Regions from separate parts of the Paenibacillus sp. N3/727 genome, predicted to be linked through region 1. Evidence: predicted binding sites of a transcription regulator. Region 1 holds the regulator's gene; each other region holds the start of a gene.
The links. Region 1 encodes Rex, which represses fermentation and respiration genes when NADH is low (regulators of the CRP and FNR family bind a similar motif). Its sites were predicted from a motif close to TTGTGAAATATTTCACAA; they were not measured.
Positions count from the first base shown of each region.

Region 2: MNQ98_RS27615 (TorD/DmsD family molecular chaperone) is a predicted target of Rex. The motif match lies at 1,130-1,147, and genes of this name have one in related genera.
Region 3: MNQ98_RS05375 (flavocytochrome c) is a predicted target of Rex. The motif match lies at 3,916-3,933, and genes of this name have one in related genera.
Region 4: nadA (quinolinate synthase NadA) is a predicted target of Rex. The motif match lies at 3,361-3,378, and genes of this name have one in related genera.

Region 1 covers NZ_CP093336.1:2,503,414-2,509,365, forward strand. Annotated here, with positions in the region: gene dinG (ATP-dependent DNA helicase DinG) at 1-2,304, shown strand, start outside; gene MNQ98_RS11310 (redox-sensing transcriptional repressor Rex) at 2,350-3,003, shown strand; gene MNQ98_RS11315 (amidohydrolase) at 2,990-4,291, shown strand; gene MNQ98_RS11320 (cell wall elongation regulator TseB-like domain-containing protein) at 4,320-4,838, shown strand; gene MNQ98_RS11325 (hypothetical protein) at 5,082-5,615, shown strand; gene MNQ98_RS11330 (AAA family ATPase) at 5,608-5,952, shown strand, end outside.
Region 2 covers NZ_CP093336.1:5,901,916-5,907,867, reverse strand. Annotated here, with positions in the region: gene moaA (GTP 3',8-cyclase MoaA) at 1-995, opposite strand, end outside; gene MNQ98_RS27615 (TorD/DmsD family molecular chaperone) at 1,394-2,098, shown strand; gene MNQ98_RS27610 (efflux RND transporter permease subunit) at 2,300-5,485, opposite strand; gene MNQ98_RS27605 (TetR/AcrR family transcriptional regulator) at 5,518-5,952, opposite strand, start outside.
Region 3 covers NZ_CP093336.1:1,203,484-1,209,435, forward strand. Annotated here, with positions in the region: gene MNQ98_RS05355 (ABC transporter permease) at 1-449, shown strand, start outside; gene MNQ98_RS05360 (DUF4097 family beta strand repeat-containing protein) at 461-1,342, shown strand; gene MNQ98_RS05365 (response regulator transcription factor) at 1,423-2,208, opposite strand; gene MNQ98_RS05370 (sensor histidine kinase) at 2,193-3,797, opposite strand; gene MNQ98_RS05375 (flavocytochrome c) at 3,975-5,756, shown strand.
Region 4 covers NZ_CP093336.1:58,218-64,169, reverse strand. Annotated here, with positions in the region: gene nadC (carboxylating nicotinate-nucleotide diphosphorylase) at 1-643, opposite strand, end outside; gene nadB (L-aspartate oxidase) at 633-2,249, opposite strand; gene nadA (quinolinate synthase NadA) at 2,285-3,223, opposite strand; gene ftsH (ATP-dependent zinc metalloprotease FtsH) at 3,453-5,519, opposite strand; gene hpt (hypoxanthine phosphoribosyltransferase) at 5,621-5,952, opposite strand, start outside.

The DNA of each region.
Region 1 (5,952 bases):
TTGAGCTGGTTCTTCGATGGAATGCGGGCTGATAAGGAAAATCAGGCGATTCAGGATCCGGACAACTACACGTATTTTCGTCAATTTGCTCTGGCGATCGAGGACTGGACCGATATGACACCTGCACGAGATGAAGAAGAGGTTAATCCGCTAGCCGAGCTATCCTTTGAGCAGTATATGAGCCAGGTACGTAATAATTTACGTGAGATACTTCCTCAATATGAAAGTCGGGATGCCCAGGACATTATGTTCGAGGAGGTCATGAAGGCACTAGAGGATGACAAGCATCTCCTGATTGAGGCTGGGACCGGTACAGGGAAATCACTTGGATACTTGCTACCTTCCATATACCAAAGTGTGAAACAGGAACAGAAGGTAATGGTCAGCACGCATACAATCAACCTTCAGGAACAGCTTCGTGAACGGGATATCCCGCTACTCACTAAGATAGTCCCGTTTCCATTTAAAGCCGCCGTCTTCAAAGGGAGACAGCATTATTTGTGTTTGAGAAAATTTGAACATAAAATAAATAGAAGAGATTTCAACACACCTAAAGAGGATATCATCATTGCAGCCCAAATGATCATATGGCTGACACAGACAGAAACCGGGGATGATGAGGAACTGAACCTTGGTGGACGCGGTGGGGACTTCTGGGAAACGGTATCTAGCGATTCCGATTCTTGCTTGGGACGGGCTTGCCCATGGTTCCGAAAGTGTTTCTACCACCGTGCGAAGCATGAAGCGGGTATTGCGGATGTGGTTATTACGAACCATTCCAAATTGTTTACCGATGTAAAAGCGAATCATCAGCTGTTGCCGTCGTATGAGCGGTTGGTCATTGATGAGGCTCATCACTTGGAAGATGTGGCGGGGAAGCATCTCGGGCTCCATATGAAGTATTTTACGGTGATACACACACTTACACGTCTCTACAAGGACAGCCGGAATGGACAGTTGCCAGCACTCCGTCAACTGCTTCAAACGTCGGCGCACGAAAAGGCGGGGGAATGGACAGTAGTCATTGACCGGCTATACCCTGATCTAATTACTGTCAAGGAGAGCTGGGACCGGCTCAGTGACCTTCTGTTCGGACTTCTTCCTGAACGCGGAGATGCTTCTGCGGGGGATGCAGGACAATTTACGCTTCGACTGTCACCATCCAAGAAGCCAAAAGACTGGGAAAGCTTAACGGAGTTAGAGAATCAGATTCACGTCACCTTGGGAGACGTCGTTCGCAAAGGAGATATGCTAACATCTGAAGTTCGGGAAGAACTGAATGATTATGGAGCAGATAGTTTAATTACGGATATTAACGGCCTCTTTAAGGACTTGGCTGCGCACCGGGAGAATCTGAAATTTTTCATGACTCTGAACGATGAAGGCGTGGTTTACTGGATGGAGGCGAACGGTAATTTCCGCAGTAAATCGCTGCAGATGTTTGCTGTGCCAGTTGATGTGAGCGGGCAGTTGAAAGAGCTGTTCTTCGATAAAAAAAGAAGTATCATCCTCACTTCTGCAACTCTATCTGTAGATAAATCGTTTCAGTATATGATCGATAATCTTGGGCTGCAGGATGCTTCAGATCAGGGGCAGCTGAATACCGTGCAGCTTCCGTCACCGTTTAATTACCGTGAGCAAGCATTGTTATTAATTCCAAGGGACTTCCCAAGCGTTAAGGGGACCATGGGAGATCAGAACTTTGTGAGTACACTCGTTCAATCACTTGCAGATGCCGCTAAAGCGACTCATGGACGAATGTTGGTGCTGTTTACCTCGTACCGTATGCTGCGCCAGGTGTATGATCCGCTCAAGGAAGTTCTGTCATCCAGTGATATATCCGTACTAGGACAAGGGATGGATGGATCAAGCCGAACCAAGCTGATCCGAAGGTTTCAGGACAGCAGCGCATCGGTGCTGCTTGGGACAAGCTCATTCTGGGAAGGGGTCGATATTCCGGGAGAAGCGCTGACATGCCTGGCTATCGTAAGGCTACCGTTTCAACCGCCTAACCATCCCCTTGTCGAAGCGAAGAGCGAGCTACTGCAGCAGCAGAAGAAAAATCCGTTCATGAAACTATCCGTACCTCAAGCGGTTATTCGCTTTAAGCAGGGTTTCGGGCGTCTTGTGCGAACAGCTCAAGACAAGGGTATTGTGATTGTTTATGATACCCGTGTGATTGAATCTTATTACGGAAAATACTTTTTATATTCACTGCCTGGCCCGAAAATGGAACATATGCGGACAGAGCAGATGGTTCCCCGCATTGCGGAATGGCTTCATGGGGACGAGGCGATACAATAAGAATTTAAGTTATTTATTTTGAGTTTATCATTAGGGGGAGCATGCATGAAATCGGATAAAATTTCGGAGGCCGTGGTTCGCAGACTGCCCGTATATTTACGCTATCTGAACGAACTTCATCTTCGTGAGGTTGCGACGGTGTCCTCACAGGAGCTTGGACAGAAGCTCGACCTAAATCCGGCGCAAATCCGCAAGGATCTTGCCTATTTTGGAGATTTTGGCAGAAAAGGGATAGGTTATGACGTCTCTTATTTGATCGAGAAAATCCGTCATATTCTTAAACTGGACCAGCAAATTAATGTAGTGCTTGTGGGTGCTGGTAATCTTGGACACGCCCTTTCCAATTACAACGCTTTTTTGAAAGATAATATGAAGATTGTAGCTATATTCGATGCATATACTCCCAAAGTCGGCACTAAAATCAACAATTTAGTCGTTCAGTCGATGGAAGAATTGACGGCGACTATTAAGGAGTTCGGAATCCGGATCGGGATTATTACCGTTCCTGATGTCGAAGCACAAGATGTGGCGGATAAACTGATCTCATCCGGTATTGAAGCGATTCTGAATTTTGCGCCAACGATCTTGAAAGCTCCTCCGCACATCCGGATTCATACAGCTGACTTCACGACGGATTTGCAGAGTCTGGCTTATTATTTGGATAACGGAAAGGAAGATGCCGATCATGACGAAGCGTAAATGGATGATTAAAAACGGAACCTTTGCTGTGCTTCAGAACGAAAAGCCGGTTCTGCGCGGATATATGGTCATCGAAGACGATCTCATTACCTATATCGGTGAAGAACAACCGAAGGTTGAGGAAAATACGGAGATTATCGACGGCACACATCTGTTTTTCATGCCTGGTCTTATGAATACGCATGGTCATACGGCTATGTCGCTTCTTCGTGGGTACGGGGATGATCTGGCACTTCAGGTATGGCTGCAGGAGAAAATGTGGCCGATGGAAGCGAAGTTTACAGCTGATGATGTATATTGGGGTACCTCGCTGTCTGTGATCGAAATGCTGAAAGGCGGCACGACGACCTTCCTCGATATGTATGATCATATGGATCAGGTAGCAGCCGTGACTGAGCAGTCCGGTATGCGTGGGGTACTTACTCGCGGTGTAATCGGTTTGTGTCCTCCAGATGTTCAGAATCACAAGCTGAAGGAGGCTACAGCATTTGCGAAGGACTGGCACGGTAAAGCCGATGGACGTATCACAACGATGATTTCGCCTCATGCGCCTTACACATGTCCTCCGGATTACATCGAAAAGTTTGTGCAGACTGCTTACGATCTAGATTTGCCAATTCACACCCATATGTCAGAAACAGTAACTGAAGTCGAGCAGAATGTTCGGGATTACGGGTTGCGGCCAGTAGCTCATCTTCAAAAACTTGGCGTCTTCACACGTCCGACGCTTGTTGCGCATGCTGTTCATTTAACGGATGAAGAGATTGAGATTTTGGCGGCTCATAAGGTAGCGGTATCCCACAATCCGGGAAGCAACCTGAAGCTGGCAAGCGGTGTCGCCCGGGTACCGGAACTGCTTAAAGCGGGAGTTACCGTATCACTGGGTACTGATGGTCCTGCGAGCAACAACAATTTGGATATGTTTGAGGAAATGAGACTAGCTGCTCTTATTCATAAGGGTGTCAGTGGCGATCCGACAGCAGTCCCTGCTGTTGAAGCACTTCGTATGGGAACAGAATACGGAGCGAAATCATTATTCTTAGACGGTGTTGGGACGCTGGCTCCCGGCATGAAAGCGGACTTTATCGCGTTAAATACCGATCAGGCACATTTTCTGCCTCATACGGACTTTATCTCGCATGCGGTTTATTCAGCGAGTGCCAAGGACGTGGAGCATGTGTGGGTAAATGGTAAGCAGGTTGTCAAAAACGGAGTTTGCCTTACATTGGATGAAGAAAAGATTCGCCGTGAAGCCCAAAGTGCGTTCGAGCGGCTGTTGACCCTTTAGGGAATAACAAGGGAGCGAGGAACGCAGATTGAAGAAAAAAACGAAGTGGATACTTCTCAGCATTTCCGGTTTTCTGCTCATATTACTGTTTATTCAGATTTATTATTCAAATGTAATGTCTGGTAAATGGTCGGAAGAGAACGCGGCCATCAAGGCGGCTCAGCAATATGGCGGTTTGATGAAGAAAGACAAAACTTATAAATCGGTATGGGATAAAGACAGCATTTACTGGGTCGTTACCGGTAAGGATACGGAAAACCAGGATATCATCGTTTGGGTGAAGTTTACGGAAGAGAATAAACCACTGGATGGAGCCAAAGCTGTACACAGCGAACCTCTGAGCGGTGGTATGTCGGAAGCTCAAATGCGTAATCAGATCAAGAGTGACCTGCCTGGTTCGGTAATCGAAAGGCTTGTTCTAGGTATGTATGAAGGAGAATACGCATGGCATCTGTCATACCATCAGAACAATGAGACGAAATACCGGTTTTATCGGTTTCAGGATGGAAGTCAGATCGGTGAAGACATTATTCTACCCAATCAATAACAAAATTTAACACTCCATCAAAAGGTGGAGTGTTAAATGACAAGATTTTGTGTAAGCGTTTACATAAAATATTAATAAAATAGTTTTAAATATTTTCACAGACTTGAATGAAAAAAGTATATAAGATGTGATATACTCTTATTTGTATTAAAGAGGCGGATTTGTGTGTGTGGATATATGCAATATTGATATATCGACCTTGATACATCAATAATATACATCATATAACAAGGAGGAAATACATTGAAACTACGCATTGTTCCTGTCGTTCTGACAGTCGTTATATCGGCATCGGTGCTTTTTGGCGGTTGGTTTCTGTATCGACAAATGGCTCTTCAGAATCCACTGGCCAATGTGGTATCACAGTATGATGGTGTGATAAGCTCTCAAATAGATATTAAACAGGATACAGTCACTTTGAAACTTGATTTAGAACCAGAAACGAATTTACGGGGTCTGGTCGAACATATAAACAAGGAAGGTAAGTCGGTTGTCGGTAAACGTACATTGAAGCTTGAGGTGGAAGATCACTCGTCCGAGCAGCTGAACCAATGGTGGGATGAGGCTATGTTATCAGTAGCCGAAGCGATGGATAACAAGCAGTACACCGATATACAGTCATCTTTGGATGAACTGGCAAAAAACTCACCTACGTTGAAAGCAAACGCTCAAATTGATGACCAGAACGTATATGTAAGTTTATCCGACGGCAAGTCAGGTAAGTTCATAATTCTACCACGCCAACCCGGCAAAATGGAGGTGTGGAACCATGCCTAAGTGGTCCAAGGAAGTATTGATTGGCTTCATCCCTGTGCTGTTCGTATTCCTTGCATTCATTGGCATGAATGTTGTTCCAATCCTTATTGCAGCCATGCTTGTAGGAGTTCTTCTCTTTATAGCCAAGATGAAGGGCGGAATAGCTGTAGGTGCAGGTGGTGAACGTAAACGGAAAAAGGGTAATATGGCAAAGCTGACCTTTGAAGAAATCGGAGGGCAGGATAACGCGAAGCAGGAGCTGCGTGAGGCGCTTGATTTTCTAATCCGTCATGAAGAGATCAAAAAATTCGGAATTCGCCCATTGAAAGGCATTTTGCTGACAGGGCCTCCGGGAACA
Region 2 (5,952 bases), 2.9 Mb from region 1:
ATTTGCGACATGCGTCGGTTGGTCGGGGTATGGCTTTGAGCTTTTTTTTCAAGAGCCAGGGCCATTTCGTGGTTTTGCGGTTTGTTGCCGAGTGCTTTTCGGAACAAGGAAGCCGTGGCTTCAGGATCGTGTGCAACACGGCGGACATTGTATTCATCCGACCAGTACAGACATGCTTTAATATGTCCGTCAGCCGTTAGACGCAGCCTGTTGCAGGAGTCGCAAAAGTGGTCACTTACCGGATGAATGAGTCCAAAAGTGCCTGCAGCACCCTGTATTTTCATATTACGGGAGGGGCCGTTGCCCGCAGGTCCCTGGTCATCTTGAATGGTCCAGCCGGCTTCGTGGCAAACATCCGTTACATGGCTAAGCGGAATGTATGTTTTGCGCCATTCCTCTGAAGCCTGCCCGATCGGCATATATTCTATAAAGCGAACGTGCAGCGGACGGTGAATCGTCATCGCTACAAAATCCCGTATCTCATCCTCATTAAAGCCTTTCATAAGTACCATGTTCAGCTTGATTGGATCAAGTCCGGCTTCATATGCGGCTTCGATGCCTTCAAGCACCTTCCGCACATCTCCACCCCGGGTAATCTTGGCATAGCGTTCTTTGTGCAGCGAATCAAGGCTGATATTGATCCGGGTAAGTCCAGCTTCTTTCAAAAGGCGGGCCTTGGAAGACAACAGAAGCCCGTTCGTCGTAAGTGAAATATCTTGAATTCCTTCAATATCTGAAATCATGGCAACCAGTGACTCCAGATCTTTACGGACGAGTGGTTCACCGCCGGTTAGCCGTACTTTGGATACGCCCATAGGTGCGAGCACCCGCAGAACGGAAGCAATCTCTTCATAACTCATGATCTCGTCATGCGGCTGAAACACCATGCCTTCTTCTGGCATGCAGTACACACATCGCAGATTACAGCGGTCCGTTACGGATATTCGGATATAGTCATGAATCCGCCCAAAGGAGTCCGTCAAAGGTTCAATCATCGGTTTCATCTATAGGAATCCCCTTTCCAGCTTGGCATGGTCACATTGTAGCGATTGCTGTAGCGGGAGTCAATGGAAGGGCGGTTAAAAAATATTGAATTTTGAACAGTTAAATTTGTTGTAAAAGCCAGAGTGTGTGAACTGTATCACAGAAAACGTTTACAAAGTTCATTATACTGAGCTTACAGGCACATGCTTCTCCCCTGAAAAGTGTGCCGCTCATAGAATAGCTGAACCATCCAAGTGAGGATGGTAAGCATGTTTTCAAAATGATTTCCGAAATTTTCCGAAACTTTCGGAAATCATTTTTCATAAAATTACCCCATCCTAGAATCTTTTAAGATATAATGTGAAAGATATCAACATCCAACAAAGAGATCACCATTAGGAGGTTCGATATGACGATATCATCATCTGTTCGAACATTGGAGGTACCTGAAGTCTGTCACAGGTGGCTGGAAAATCGGGGGACGATTTATCAGCTGCTCACTGAATTTTTGGGCCACTGGCCTACACTGTCTTTAGTTGCACATTGGAGCCGCAGCAGCGGAATTGGTAAAGCGGCGGAGCTGACCCGCGGAGGACGCGAGCTCATGCAGTACTTGAGCGGTCGTTCACCGGAGGAACTCGTACGAATTTGCGAACAGGAAGGCGCAGAGTACCGCAGATTACTGCAGCACTCGAAGCAGCGGCCGCTTGCAGAATCCCGTTATTCTCCTTATTCGTGCCGCGCACAGGATTTATCCGACTTTTACGCTTCAGCTGGAACCGCCTTTAAGAAAGTCAGCGGAGAGCCTGACGATCATATTGCGATCGAGCTTGAATTTATGACCATACTGCATGATCGCATGCTGAACAGTGCATACTGCGAGGACAGCATGCTGCGTCTGATAGATATACAGAAAAAATTTCTGGAAGAGCATCTACTCACTTGGATTCCAGCGATGTGTAGAGAGCTGAATGCTTCTACGATAAGCCCGCTTTACTTGGCGGTTTCACGTTTGCTGGAAGAGTTCCTTGAATATGATTTGTCAATGCTCCGCACCTGGAAGCAGTCTTGTCTGGCTGCAGATGAGCCGGTTCGTGAAGTCGTGTTGGTGTAACAGAGAATAGCGATCAGGGTATATATAAAGGCATGTTTTCCATATGGAGAGCATGCCTTTTTTGTGTGTGGGGTGTAGGAGCAACGGCTTTTTGTTCTATATAAACACCAAAAAGGGGCGGCCTCCGTAGTCTAGTTCAGACCTTTGGAGGCAGCCCCTCTATGGAATGTAATTCTTTAAGCGTTACGTTAAGTGCTTGATTTAATCTTCGATCCGCTTTTTGCGGAACTTCATCAGGAATTCATACACAATAGGTACGACGACCAGCGTAAGCAGCGTTGAGCTGATCAAGCCGCCGATAACGGTAATGCCGAGTCCGCGGGAAATGATACCTGCACTGCTCTCCCATCCGAACACAAGCGGGAGCAGAGCGCCAATCGTGGCGAGTGCGGTCATCAGAATCGGACGAAGGCGTGTCGCTCCGGCTTCAAGTAGCGCTTCGCGAGTAGACAAGCCATCACGTTCCTTGTGAATAACACGGTCGATCAATACGATAGCATTTGTCACTACGATACCGATCAGCATGAGTACACCCATCAGTGCGGATACGTCCAGCGTTACACCCGTAATGAGCAAGGCGATAATCACACCGATGACAATGAACGGAAGCGAGAACAGAATCGCAAACGGTGCGAGCGCACCACCGAAGGTGACAACGAGAACGAAGTACACGATGGCGATTGCTGCCAGCATAGCGAGCCCCAGCTGTCCGAAGGTGTCATTGATCTGTTCAGTAACCCCGCCGAAGCTAACAGATACACCCTCAGGAAGTTTCATCTCGTCCACTTTTGCTTGCAGGTTAGTGGAAGCAGTACCTACGTCGTTTGTAATCATATCAGCATTAACGGTAACGACCATCTTGCCGTCGATACGCATAATAGAGTCAGGTGATGTACCTTTTTCCACTTTTGCAACATCTTTGATCGGAATCTCCATTCCGAGCGGCGAAGTGATGGTTTCGTTTTGAATATCCTCGATACTCTTATATGTTTGACTGTCAGCTTCGATATACACTTTATATGATTTATTGTCGATTTTCACTTCAGTCAATACCGGACGCTCACGAACCGGGCTGAGCTTCATAGCCAGTTGTCCGGCAGTCAGGCCGAGCGAGCTGAGTTTCTCCTGATCGGCTACCAGTGTGTACTGTTCATAGGCTTTAGACAGGCTGGTTTCTGCATTTTCGAAGTTGGCGGTGTCTTTCTTAGCCAGTTCCAAAATGTCTTCAGCTACAGGCTTGATCTGCTCCAGTGTGTCACCAAAGACATTGACGGTAAGCTGGCTTCCACCAAAGCCACCCATGTCCATATTGGACCATTGGCCTTCCGGAACTTGTTTCTCCAGTCCTTCCACCAGATCTTTCTTTACATCCTCAAAGTTTTTCGTATCTGGATCATACATGACATAGAACAATCCCGAATTGGCTGAACCCATACCGAGTGGGTTGCTGCCACCGATGGAATATTGCATGCTTTGGACTCCATCTTGACCGAGAATGTATTTCTCGGCTTTCAATGCACGCTGCTCCACATCTTCCAGACGATCGCCTGGCTGAGGAGAGTAGGTAACCATCGTATATTTGTCCTCCTGCTCCGGCAGGAAGCTGACACCAACGAACTTGGTCAGGAACAAGCTGCCAACCAGAAGAACAATGGCAATTCCGAAAGTGATCAGTTTATGATTCAGGGACCATCTCAGTACGGATTGATATCCACGGGCAAGGGCGCCTGGTTTTTCATCATGATTATGCTTGTTCTTAAGTCCTTTACGGAACATGGAGTGCGCCATTGCAGGCACGAGAGTGACCGCTACAACGAGAGAAGCGAGTAGGGCGAACACCATCGTCATTGCAAAAGGAATGAACAGTTCTCCAACCATACCGCTGACAAGTACGAGCGGCAGGAACACCGCGATCGTAACAATCGTCGATGACAGGATAGGCGTAAACATTTCGCGGGTAGCCGCGCCAATGAGTTCACGACCTTTCAACTTCTCGCTTGAGAGCGACAATCGCCGATATATATTCTCGATAACGACGATAGAGTCATCGACTACCCGGCCAATTGCAACCGTCATGGCACCGAGGGACATCATGTTCAGTGTAATGTCCATTTGCTGCAGACAGAGCACGGCAATGAGCAATGATAAAGGTATGGATACAATAGAGATGATGGTGGAACGGATGTTGCGCAGGAAGATCATAATGATGATCACGGCGAACAGCGCTCCGTATAAGGCTTTAAAGAGCATGGTATGAACGGAATCCTCGATAGGCTTGCCTTGATCCAGCATGATCGTCAGGTCCATGCCCGGATATAGTTCCTTAAGTTCTTCTGCCTTGTCCTTGACGCTGTTAACAACATCTACCGTATTTGCGTCGTTTGCTTTAACGACTTGAACACCGATGGATTCTTTGCCGTTCGTACGGGAGATGGACTCCGCTTTACCGATGACTTCAATATCGGCAATTTCACCCAACTTCACGGTAGGGATACCGAAGGAATCGAGCCCATTAGGCGTTCCTGCTTGCGGAGAAGTGCCAGGCGCTTGCTGGCCTGCAGCGGGTAGTTGACCTGCATTTTGCTCAGCAGAACCGGCATTTGCACCACCATCCGCTCCAGCAGCATTTGAGCCACCGCCCGGCATAACTGGAATAGCGATGTTTTTTAAATCATCGATGCCAATGATGCCGCCATCAACCGCGACGGCCTTTTGTGACTGTTCCATCTCGAACAGTCCGAGTGGTGCATACAGAGCAGAGCCTTGAACAATTCCTTTAACGGTATCTTCCGTAAGGCCAAGCTCATCCATTTTCTTCTGATTAAATTTCAGCTGTACTTCATTAACGAATTGGCCGGAAACCTGAAGGGAAGCAACACCATCCAAATCTTCCAGCTTCGGTACGATGTCGTTCTCAGTAATGCGTGTCAGCTCATCAAGGGATGTGCCTTCCTTATTCGCGATACTTAAGGATACGACTGGCATGGAGCTCATGCTAAACTTGGAAATTTGAGGTTTCTGAACACCATCCGGCAGCTTGACCTCGTTGAGTGCTTCCCGGACCGCTGCCGTAGCGTTATCCAGATCAGCGCCATAATTGAATTCGACCATAAGATTGGACACATTCTCCATCGATGTGGAGGTGACCGTCTTAACTCCGTCCACATTCCGGAGTCGTGTTTCGAGCGGTTTGCTTACATCCTGTACTACGCCTTCAGGCGCTGCCCCCGGATAAATGGCCGTGACACTCAGGAAGGGAACATTAATGTTCGGTATGGTCTCCTGTTTCATGGTCATTCCGCTGTACAATCCACCGAAAATAATAATGATTGTCAGCAGCCAGATGGCAAATTTGTTGCGAAGTGAAAAGTTAATAATTCCTTTCATAAGTTTCTCCTCTCCAAAAAATCTTTTTTTGTCTATGAATCTACAGGCTTTCCTGAATCTCGTCCATCAGATGCAAGATAAAGATCCAGGACGCTGTGGATTGTTGTTTTCAGTTCTCCGTACAGCTCCTTCATGCCTTCAATCCCTTCAAGGTTCCGGAGCATGCCTTGCAGCACCACCCGGCGGGGATGAAGTTCGAGCAGTTCCTTCTCCATCAGACTGAGTGAGTCCAGACCATCGCGCCGGACGTCTGGCTCCAGAGGGAGTTCTTTAAGCTGAACCTTCATCGATTTGATGACCACCAGAGGGTGACGTGAGAAGTGAGACTCCTCTGGAGGAATTCCATTAAGCCGTTCCCAAGTTTCTATAGGTACAAGTGGATCTGGGCGCCTGCGCAGCAGGCTGTCTGTCACATCATCAAGCATGACAACAAGGTGGTCCGCCAAAATACCAACATTCAGCGGCAG
Region 3 (5,952 bases), 1.3 Mb from region 1:
TTCAATTGCTATTTACGTATCCCTTGCAACGCAAAAAAGTGATTCAAGCAAAGTTATTGATCGTTCTTAGCTTCTGTTTTTCTTGTGTAGTGATTTCCACATTAATCATTGAAGGATTGACAGTCGTATTGAATCCGATGCTTCATTTATTCGAAACACCCGTGTCGATGGGAGAAATGTTGGCTACCATTCCATCGATCTTAATCGCTTCAGCGATGACAGCTGGCTTAAGTCTTATTCCTTTGTATTTTGGTATGCGTAAAAAGTCAACGGCCACAACAATTACGAGTGCAGTAATTATCGGAACACTTCTAAATGCGATGGTTTCGGATGGAAGCCGCAGTTCTGTATCGATGTTTCAATTTATCGGCGTTCCTGCTATTTTTGGTTTGTTTGGTTTAGTCGTCGCTTATCTATCGTATCGTAAAATTGATAGAATAGATCTTTAAGAGAGGTAGTCATGAAAACAAATAAATGGATTTGGTTATTAACGGTAGTTGCTTTGGTAGGAGTACTTTACATTACTTCGCAAATTGGATCTGAAAAGTTGGAGATCACAGAACACATCCCATCGGAAGAAGTTCAGAGCATCGAAATCACGAATGATTCATGGGATATTGAAGTGAAAGAATCGACAGACAATGAAGTTCATGTAGACATTAATGGTAAGCAGAAGGATAAGAAGAAAGTTCCTGTTTCAGTGACTCATCAAGATCATAAATTAATCATTCAACAAAATAAACAAATTGGTGGGGCGTTATCGGCCTTTACTTTTGAAAAAGAGGGAACCATCACGATTTTAGTACCCAAAAATACAGTAGAACAAGTTACATTGATCAATAAAGAAGGAGATCTTGATATTCATACGTTAGCCTCCCAAAAGCTAACCGTTAAAAATCAAGCGGGTAATGTGAAATTCAATCAAGTTGAAGCAGATTCAGGAGTTCTTAATCTAATTGTTGGAGACTTAACCGTAAACAATAGCTCATTTGGGAATTTAGACGTAGTTGCCAAGGCTAATGATCTTTATTTTAACAATACAACCAGTACAACCAGCTCCGTTTGGAATGTTTTTTCTGAAAAAGGTGAAATCGTTCTAAAGGGGATCGATGAAAAAGGTGAATTGAACGTTGAAACAAAAACGGGTGATATTCAAGTTGGTTATTCATCTGCGCCATCCAGCCTGAAAGTAGCAGTAGAAAATACTAAAGGAGATACAACGGTTAACTTGGCGAATCTCTCAACTACGAATAATACAGACGAGGAAATAAATGGAATGATTGGCGCTGGAGAATATCTATTGCATCTCAAAAGTCATTCAGGAAACATTGCGATTAAATAAAGGCATGCTGCTCTGCATTGCCCCAAATCAGCAGGTTTATGAGTCATTTTCTTATGCCAAGTCAACCAGTATCTCTATAGTCAATGCATATTCATTCTGGTACTATTTTTATAATCTACCGGACACATTCCTACTCGGTTTTTAAACAGGCGGCTGAAATAATATTGATTCATATAGCCTACTTTGATCGCCAAATCACCGATTTTGATATTTTGCATGGAGTTATCCAATAATTCCTTCGCTTTCGAGATGCGGAGCTCAGTCAAATACTCCAGAAAAGATACCCCAACCTCTTTTTTCATTCGTTTACTCAAGTAATTCGAATTAATATGAAATAACTCCGCTACATGAGGTACGGCCAGTTCCGGATCATTGTAATGATAGTGGATATATTCGGTTATTTTCACCATAATTGGCGAGAGATCACAGGAATTCGGGAGCGATTCCTGTGCCATCTCTTTTTTAAGCTTCGTAACTTTGTCAGGATGAAGACTGCACAAGTGATCGTGTAACTTAGCAAGCATTCGGTTTAGATCGCTCTTGGGTACCGGCTTCAGTAAGTAATCATAAGCATGCAATTGCAGGGCTCTTTGCGCATATTTAAAATCATCGTACCCACTAATGATCACCACGACCATGTCAGGATAACGACTCGCTACAAGTTGGACCAGATCAAGACCATTCAAACCCGGCATGTTAATATCCGCTAGTAATACGTCTGGTGTAGATTGCTCGATTAGAGACAGCGCCTCAGTAGCATTCCTTGCTTCTCCTGATGGTTCAAAAGGCAGCCGACTCTCTTGGATAAATTTCCGTAAGCCATTACGGATAATTTTCTCGTCATCCATGATTAGGACTTGCCACATGATTTGTCACCTCCAAGCGGTATATTTATCGTCATACAGGTTATACCTTGTCCACTACTGATCTGCAAACCGTAAAGCTCACCATAAGCAAGTTTGATGCGATGGCTGACACTATATAGACCGAATCCAATCTCTTCGTTTCTGTCTTTTTTTCCGTTCCGCAACGTCTCCTGAAGTGATGCCAGCCTGGATTTAGGAATGTCTACTCCGTTATTCTGGGCGGTGACGATCAGTTGATCCCCTCGTTCATATGCACGAATTGATATTTTACTTTTCTGGTTTGTCAGCGGCTTGATTCCGTGATAAATCGCATTTTCAACGAGTGGTTGAAGGATGAAGCGAATGATCTGTTGTTGTTCCAAATGCTTGTCATAGCTCAATTCGTAATCCAGAATATCATCATACCGAACACATTGGATATTTAAGTAGCTCTCGACATGTTGAAATTCTTGTTCCAGTGTTACAAATTGACTGCCGCTGCTGAGCCCAAGCCGGAAATACGTGCTTAAGGATTCTACAATGTCCACCACATCATGTGCGTCATGACTTGCAGCCATCCATTGAATCGTATCTAGTGTATTATACAGAAAATGGGGCTTAATCTGTTCGTGAATCATCTGCAGCTCCAGTTCCTTCTTTTCTTGCTGGGATTGATACAGCTTAATGAGCATTTGATTGAAGCTGCGCCCTAACTCTCCAATCTCATCGCGCCTTTTATCGTTAGAACGCACGCTCCAGTCACCGTCTTCCACTTGTCTCATCAATTGACGCAGCGCCTGAATCGGCTTCGCTATGGAAGAGCCCAGCAATAGGACGAGAATCAAAAAGAAGATACCTACTACAGTTCCTACCATAAGAGCCGACCGCTGGGTCTTCGTCATACCTTGGGTAAGCTGGGATTTCGGCACTTGGAATATGAGCTTCCAGCCCGGAACACCGGCAATCGAAGCTGTAAAGGTAGCCATGTTAGCTCTGGAATCTTCCAGTTCTGGAAATTCCGAATTGACGATAAGCCACCCTCTGCCGTCATACACCAGAATGTCTTGGGCGATTTCTTTCATTTTACCGATAGGAACGGCGGCTGCGATGTAAGCTGTATCTTCATTTACTAGCGGTCCAACACGGTATAGAATAACGACAATCTCTGCTTCGTTGGCTCTAGAAACAATAACGTTACTTACAACGTAGGGAGCATCCGACGAAATCAGTTCTTTATAATAGTCTCGCGTTAATATAGAGAAAGACTTGCTATCTGGCGTCCAAGAGTTTCCTTTGAGATCAACAATCCGAATGGACTCGTAGTCATGGCCTCGTCGTTGCTCTAGCTTGCGACTTTCGCGTAACAGCTCTTCTCGAGTCCAGTGGTGATCAGAAGCAAGGGTGGCGAGCATTTCGACTTCTCCAATCCGCTGCTGAAACCAATAGGATATTTGTTCGCTCCGGGCATTGACGATTTGCTGTGTCAGTGATTCGTTGAGTGGGACGACCGTTCGTTCCATCTCTATGTATATGGAGCCTAACAACGCAAGGAATAGTAAGAGAAAGCATCCTCCGGCATATAATGTAATTTTTCGTTGTATTGAGTGCATGTCTTCATTACATCATGTTGCATTCCATCTTTAAATGAGAAGTATCACTTGTCCAAAAAGTATAAATAAAATCCGAATTGTGCAAATACTTTTGGAGATGCATAGCCTATAATACACATTGTACATTTTTTCACAATGTCAAAATACTTCGTACAAACAGTATTCAGGGGAGGACCTATGAAAAGACACACAGGAAGAATTTTGTCCATTATTATGGTGCTGGCACTTGTATTTACGATGGCCGCTTGCGGCTCGAAAGACAACGCAAAGGAAGCATCGAATGGTACGACGACGGCCATTGGGGTAGGTAGTGGTAAGCACGGTGACATTAAAGTTGAGGTAACCTTTACGGATGAGAAAATTATGGATGTGAAGGTTCTGGAGCAGAAGGAAAATGAAGTTCTATCGGAGCCTGTATATACCCAATTGAAGGAAAATGTCATGCAGGCAAATAGTGCAGATGTAGATGTTATTAGCGGATCTAGTGTGACGAGCGAGGGGTATTTGGATGCAATTCAGGATGCGATTGCTAAATCGGGAATTACGCTGGTGGCAGGCAGTGGAACAGCTGATGCGAAACAGACCGAAGAGTCGGAGCAAACATACGATGTCGTCGTGATCGGCGCGGGCGGTGCCGGCTTTAGTGCAGCGTTTGAAGCAGCAGAAGCCGGAAAAAGCGTAGTTATTCTGGAGAAGATGCCGACCGTTGGCGGTAACACATTGATCTCCGGTGGGGAGATGAATGCTCCTGACAACTGGGTTCAGCATGAACTTGGCATTACCGATGATAGCCCAGAATTATATTATGAGGATACGATGAAGGGTGGCGACAATCTAGGTCAGCCGGAAATCGTGAAGATTTTGTCCGAGCAAGCACTGGGTTCAGCCGAATGGTTACGTGACGAGGTAAAAGTGGAGTTTTTATCCGATCACCTCTTCCAGTTCGGGGGACATTCCCGCAAGCGTGCACTTATTCCTGTCGGCCATACAGGAGCGGAATTGATTACGAAGTTCAAGACCAAGGCCGAAGAACTTGGAGTTAAGATCAAGACGAACATGAAAGCTGAGAAACTACTAACGGATGAGAGCGGTAAAGTAGTTGGCGTTGAAGCGAGTACAAATGGTCAAAAGGTGACCTTCAATGCGAACAAAGGCGTTATCATAGCGACCGGTGGATTTGGCTCTAATGTTGAGATGCGTAAGAAATATAATCCTGAGTTGGATGAGAGCTATATGTCTACGGACACGCCAGGGACGACGGGTGACGGGATTGTTATGGCTCAAGCCATTAACGCAGATATTACGAATATGGAGAATATTCAAACCTATCCGATCTGTGACCCTATTACAGGTGTAATCTCACTTGTGGCCGATTCTCGGTTTGATGGTGCGATACTGATTAACCAAGGGGGAACACGGTTTGTAGAGGAATTGGAACGACGCGATGTCATATCTAAGGCTATTCTAGCACAAGAAGGGCGTTACGCTTACCAATTCTGGAATCAGGAAATCGCCGATATCGGCAAGACGATCGAAGTGCACCAAGATGAGTATGATCAATTAGTTAAAGAAGGAATGCTCTATAAGGCTGACACGATTGAAGATGCGGCTAATTTCTTCAAGGTAGATGTAGAAACATTGAAAGAGACTATAAGCAAAGTCAACGAGTATGCGAAGACAGGCAAGGATCTTGATTACAACCATCGTGGCGGTTTGGTATCGCTGGAAAAAGGCCCGTATTATATTCAAAAAGCGGTTCCGTCGGTCCATCATACAATGGGTGGATTGGTCATTGATACGAAAGCACGTGTTCTGTCCACAGAAGGCACGGTTATTCCGGGACTGTACGCTGCTGGAGAAGTGACAGGCGTTGTTCATGGTGCGAACCGTCTGGGCGGAAATGCCATTTCTGATATTATTACTTTCGGCCGGATTGCTGGTCAGGAAGTCGCAAAGTAGATGTACTTTTAGTCGACAACGCGAAAAAGATGGAAGCTTTAAGACAAAAAGAGTTCCTAATTAAGGCTCTTTGAAATTCATTTTATAAAAAGATTCATATGAAGTGCTAGAAGCTATTTCTTAAATGGCGGCTGGCACTTCTTTTTCTTTATTTTGGTCAAAAGCCTTATTTTATGAATGCAGCAATAGGCAAGAC
Region 4 (5,952 bases), 2.4 Mb from region 1:
TATCCGCTCCGGCTGTTAAAGCTTCCTGCACTTGCTCCAAGCTTTCCGTTTCAACCTCGATCTTCATGGTATGCGGAATATTGCTACGCGCACGGCTGACCGCTTGAGTGATTCCCCCGGCTCCCTTAATATGATTATCCTTGATCATTACCGCATCATACAAACCGAACCGGTGATTGGCTCCTCCCCCCACACGCACTGCGTATTTCTCCAGCATACGATGGCCCGGGGTTGTTTTTCGGGTATCTACCAGCCTTGTCGGCAGCCCCTCAAGAGCATCCACGAATGCCCGTGTCTTCGTAGCAATGCCCGATAGTCGCTGCAGCAGGTTAAGCGCAAGCCGCTCTCCAGTCAGAATCCGGTGTGTACTGCCCTCAATCTCAGCCAGCACATCCCCCTTATCCACCCACTGACCATCCCGGACATGGGCCTTAAAGGAAAGGCTCTGATCCACAATGTCAAAAACGAGTTCCGCGACTGGTATGCCTGCCACGATCCCCGCCTCTTTAGCATGGATAATTGCTTTCGATTCATGCCCGTCAGGGATCGTTGTCATTGTGGTGATGTCGCCTGATCCGACATCTTCTTGAAGCCAAGCCCGGATATTGTCCACCAAGCTCTCATTATATCCATTAAACATCATCACTGAATTCCTCCGTCATTCCTTGATCCCAAACATGAACAATGTGCTTGCGCCACCCTTTATTATCCCGCTGTGGGAAATCCTCCCGGTAATGAGCTCCCCGGCTTTCCTCACGACGCAGCGCACTCTGAATGACCAGCAGAGAGCTCGTGAGCATGTTCGCGAACTCATATTCCTCCCGTTTCGTCAGTACGGACTGAAACAGCGGCAGCTGACGATTGAGATCGTCAATTGCCCGCAGCAGGGTATCCTTACTGCGGCGCAGGCCGGCATATCGAACCATAACTTTCTGCAGTTTCAGCCGGCGTTCAACAATCGCCTGGGACGGCGCTTCCTTACGCTGCCAGCTGAAAGACAGCAGTACTGGCTCCGCAGGAGTTTCCGGGAGCTGTCTTATCTGGTCCACAATCCTCCGCCCATATACTAGCGCCTCAGACAGAGAGTTACTCGCCAGCCGGTTGGCACCATGTACGCCGGTGGACGATACTTCCCCGCAAGCAAATAACCGATAAATACTGCTCTCGCCGTGCAAGCCAGTCTTGACGCCCCCCATCATATAATGCGCTGCAGGGGACACAGGAATCCAATCCGTGGTCAAATCAAGTCCGTAACGCATACACATTTCATATATCGTCGGAAAGCGATGCTTCACCATCTCCGGCGATTCATGCGTTATATCGAGATAGACAAACGTCGACCCTGTCTCTTCCATTTCACTAACAATGGCCCGGGCAACGATATCCCGCGGAGCAAGTTCGAGCAGTTCATGATATCGGTCCATAAAACGTTCGCCTTTGATATTACGTAGATACGCACCCTCACCCCGAACTGCCTCCGAGATTAAAAATCTTGGTGCGCCTGGATAGCTGAGCGCCGTCGGATGAAATTGAATGAATTCCATATCCCTGATCTCGGCCCCGGCACGATAAGCCATAGCAACTCCATCTGCTGTGGCTACCTCCGGATTCGTTGTGTAACGATACAGCTGCCCTGCACCACCGGAGCATAACACCGTCGCCTGGCCCCGCACAAATACACGGCTGCCATCCGGCATTTGCACCAGAGCACCCAGGCACTCATTCTCCTGAGTAACGAGGTCAATAACAAAATGATCATCCCACACGGTCACATTAGGAAGATGTTCCACCTGCTTGGAAAGTGCACGAACAATTTCATAACCTGTCGCATCCCCGTTCGCATGTAGAATGCGCCGGTGACTATGTGCCCCCTCCTTGGTTAGAGCAATTACCCCGTCCTCCACATCAAACGTAGTACCTAACCGGATCAGCTCCTGAACACCGGCCGGACCTTCATTGACCAGTACATCTACAGCAGTAGAAGAACAAAGCCCGGCCCCAGCCAACAAGGTATCCTGCCGATGATACGCCGGAGAATCATCCTCTGCGGTCACAGCAGCAATGCCACCCTGGGCATAGCGAGTATTGCTCTCCATCAGTGTTTTCTTGGTGATCAGCAGAACTTTGCGGTCAGTGCTTCCTTCAATCGCTGTGTATAATCCGGCAATACCGGAACCGACCACAATTACGTCCGTCTCTACTACCGGCAAATCCTGCAGATCAAAATCGATCAAATATTGCGGTATCACGTGACTCACCTGTCTTTAGCGAAGAGTAGCGCATGCTACTTAACTTGTAACATGCGCTCTAATGAAGTTCTGGCTTTTTCCGCGACAACCGGCGGCACATAGATTTGAGGTTTCATCGTCTCCAGACATTTGACCAACTTTTTAAGATTATTTACTTTCATGTTAGGACACACGAGAAACTTGGTCGCAAAATGGAACGATTTGTCCGGACCATCCAGACGGAGCTGATATCCGGTTCCATCTTCGGTGCCTATAATAAACTCCTTACAGGAGGATTGCTTGCAGTATTCCAGTATAGCAGTGGTGCTGCCCACAAAATCGCCCATTGCAACGACTTCTGGACGGCATTCCGGATGGACGACAAATTCAGCATTCGGGTATTTGGCTTTCATCTCCACAACATCTTTAACGGTCAACATGTCGTGTGTGTTGCAGTAGCCTTCCCAAATAATGAGTTTCTTGTCGGTATGCTGCTGAACATAGTGTCCTAGGTTTTTGTCAGGAACCCAAATAATTTCATCAGAATCAACGGATTGGATGACCTTTACGGCATTAGAAGACGTGCAGCAAATGTCTGTCTCGGCCTTGATTTCCGCGGATGAGTTAATGTATGTAACGACCTTGGCGTTTGGGTGCTGTGCCTTCAGCTTACGCAGTCCATCGACGTTGACCATATCCGCCATGGGGCATCCCGCACGCTCATCGGGTATAATAACTGTTTTGTTCGGTGCAAGAATTTTCGCACTCTCTCCCATGAAATGAACACCGCAAAATACGATGACATCCGCATCCGTCTGTGCTGCCTTTTGGGCAAGCAAGAAAGAGTCTCCCCGAAAATCCGCAACCTCCTGTATCTCATCCCGCTGATAATAATGCGCCAAAATAATGGCATTGCGTTCTTTCTTCAACTGCATTAATCGTTCGCGCAATTCACGGTTTTGTTCCGCTTTACGCTCCAGCGCCAAAGCTTCCACGAGCGACCCTCTCCCCTTGTGTATTTACGGCCTTCATGACCGCTGGTGAACCAGTGCTTCAAGATGCTCTTATCCCCTTGTGAAAGGAAGCACCTTTTGTTTATCACCTAATGTACACAAGGTTCGAAAGACTGTCAATGTGACAAGAAGCACAAAAAGAACCGGAAAACGAATGATCGTTCTCCGGTTCTTTGTTTTTATTCGTCATGCGGTGTTTTTACCGCTTTTATTATGATAATCTACCGCTACCGTTGTCCGAATCACCCGGAGGTGTTTTGCCATCTGGATCTTTACGTTCAGAATCCTGATGGTCCATCGGACTGTTCTGGATCTCTTCGCCAGAAGTCGGACGCTCACCTTCTTCTTTGCCTTGGATCCGGACGCGAATATCACCAACGTTGTCGATAACAGGCTCTCCGTTCTCGGATGGTCCTTGACCGCCTTCTCCTGAATCTTTTCCACTCAGTGCACCTGTTTCGATCAATTGCTTGATCTGCTCAAGCTCCAGAGTCTCTTCTTCAAGGAGTGTATTGGCAATTAAGTGAACTTCCTTGGAATGCTCAGTGAGCACCTGCTTACATTTCTCATAACAATCATTAATGAAGCGCTGCATTTCCTGATCAATTTCGTAAGCGATCTGGTCACTGTAGTTCTGCTCATGCCCGATGTCACGGCCCAGGAACACTTGACCTTGCGACGTTCCGAACTGCATCGGTCCGAGTTTCTCACTCATACCGTATTCCACAATCATGCTTCGGATAATGCCTGTTGCCTGCTGGAAGTCACTGTAAGCACCGGTTCCAATTTCTCCGATGAACAGTTCTTCCGCTACACGGCCGCCAAGCAAACCGGTAACGCGGTCCAGAAGCTCTTGTTTCGTTACAAGCATACGGTCTTCCTTCGGCATCATAATAACATATCCACCAGCGCGTCCGCGCGGAATGATCGTTACTTTATGCACCATGTCGGCATGCTCAAGGAAGTAACCGACAATGGTATGACCTGCTTCGTGATATGCCACAATACGTTTCTCACGGTCACTGATAACGCGGCTGCGTTTCTCCGTACCTACGATAACGCGGTCAATCGCTTCATCCACCTCACGCATGGAGATGTCTTTCCGGTTACGGCGTGCAGCAAGCAATGCCGCTTCGTTCAAGAGGTTCTCCAGATCAGCACCGGTAAATCCGGTAGTCCGTTTCGCAATGATGTCCAGTTTAACATCATTCGTCATCGGCTTGTTACGTGCGTGTACTTTCAATACCGCTTCACGGCCCTTCACATCCGGACGATCAACCGTAATCTGACGGTCAAAACGACCTGGACGAAGCAACGCTGGGTCGAGAATATCCGGGCGGTTCGTCGCAGCTACGATAATGATTCCTTCGTTAGCTCCGAATCCGTCCATTTCAACGAGCAATTGGTTGAGTGTCTGCTCACGCTCGTCATGTCCGCCACCAAGTCCGGCACCACGCTGACGACCAACCGCATCAATCTCGTCAATAAAGATGATACAAGGCGCATTTTTCTTCGCATTCTCAAACAAGTCACGAACACGGGATGCACCGACACCGACGAACATTTCGACGAAGTCAGAACCCGATATACTGAAGAATGGCACTCCTGCTTCGCCTGCGACTGCACGAGCAAGGAGGGTCTTACCGGTACCCGGAGGGCCCACGAGAAGTACACCTTTAGGAATACGGGCACCTACGGTGTTAAACTTCCGCGGATCTTTCAGGAAGTCGACAACTTCAATAAGCTCCTGCTTCTCCTCATCCGCTCCCGCTACATCCTCAAACGTAATCTTCTTCTTCTCTTCATTATATAGACGGGCTTTGCTCTTACCAAAGTTCATTACTTTGCCGCCGCCGCCCTGTGCCTGGTTAAACAGGAAGAAGAACAGAACAAACATAATCACGAGCGGAATAAAAGAAGATAACAATGTCAGCCAAATGCTCTGACCTTCCATTTTCTTAACGGTAAATTGGATGTGGTTATGATCACTCGCCGCAACGAGTTCTTCCATCGCAGCATCCGTAGCCGGGATATAGGTCGAGAAGTTCTCTAATTTCTTCTCGCCCTTAGGCGTATTATATTTACCGGTCACAAGGTAAGCATAACCGTCAAATTGAGCTGTTATTTCTTTTATGTTGTTGGCCTTAATTTCCTGCCGCAGTTGATCATACCTAGGGGTATCGGCTACTTCGTTACCATTGGTAACGAATTGAACAATGCCCACCACGACTAAAAATAGAATTAAATAAAAACCAGAATTCCGGATGAACCGATTCATCCCCTACCTCCTCTCAAAGACACATAAGATATTTTACCACAGCCTGTCTGACCATCTCAACAATGCGGGATGGAGCAGTGATCCGTGATCCGGCGTAGTATTTAGTTGCTGTAAATTTCCGGTTTCAAAATCCCGATGTAGGGGAGGTTCCGGTAATGCTCGGCATAATCGAGTCCATATCCTACGACAAACGCATCCGGAAGAACAAACCCGGCATAGTCTGCCTGCAGGTCTACAGTCCGGCGTGCCGGTTTATCAAACAGAGTCACCACAGCAATCGACTTGGCTTTACGGTTCTCAAGCAGGTCGATCAGGTAGCTGAGTGTCAGACCGCTGTCGATAATATCTTCGACAATCAGTACGTCTCTGCCTTCAACGGATTCATCCAGGTCTTTAATAATTTTAACTACACCGGATGATTTCGTAGAAGCAC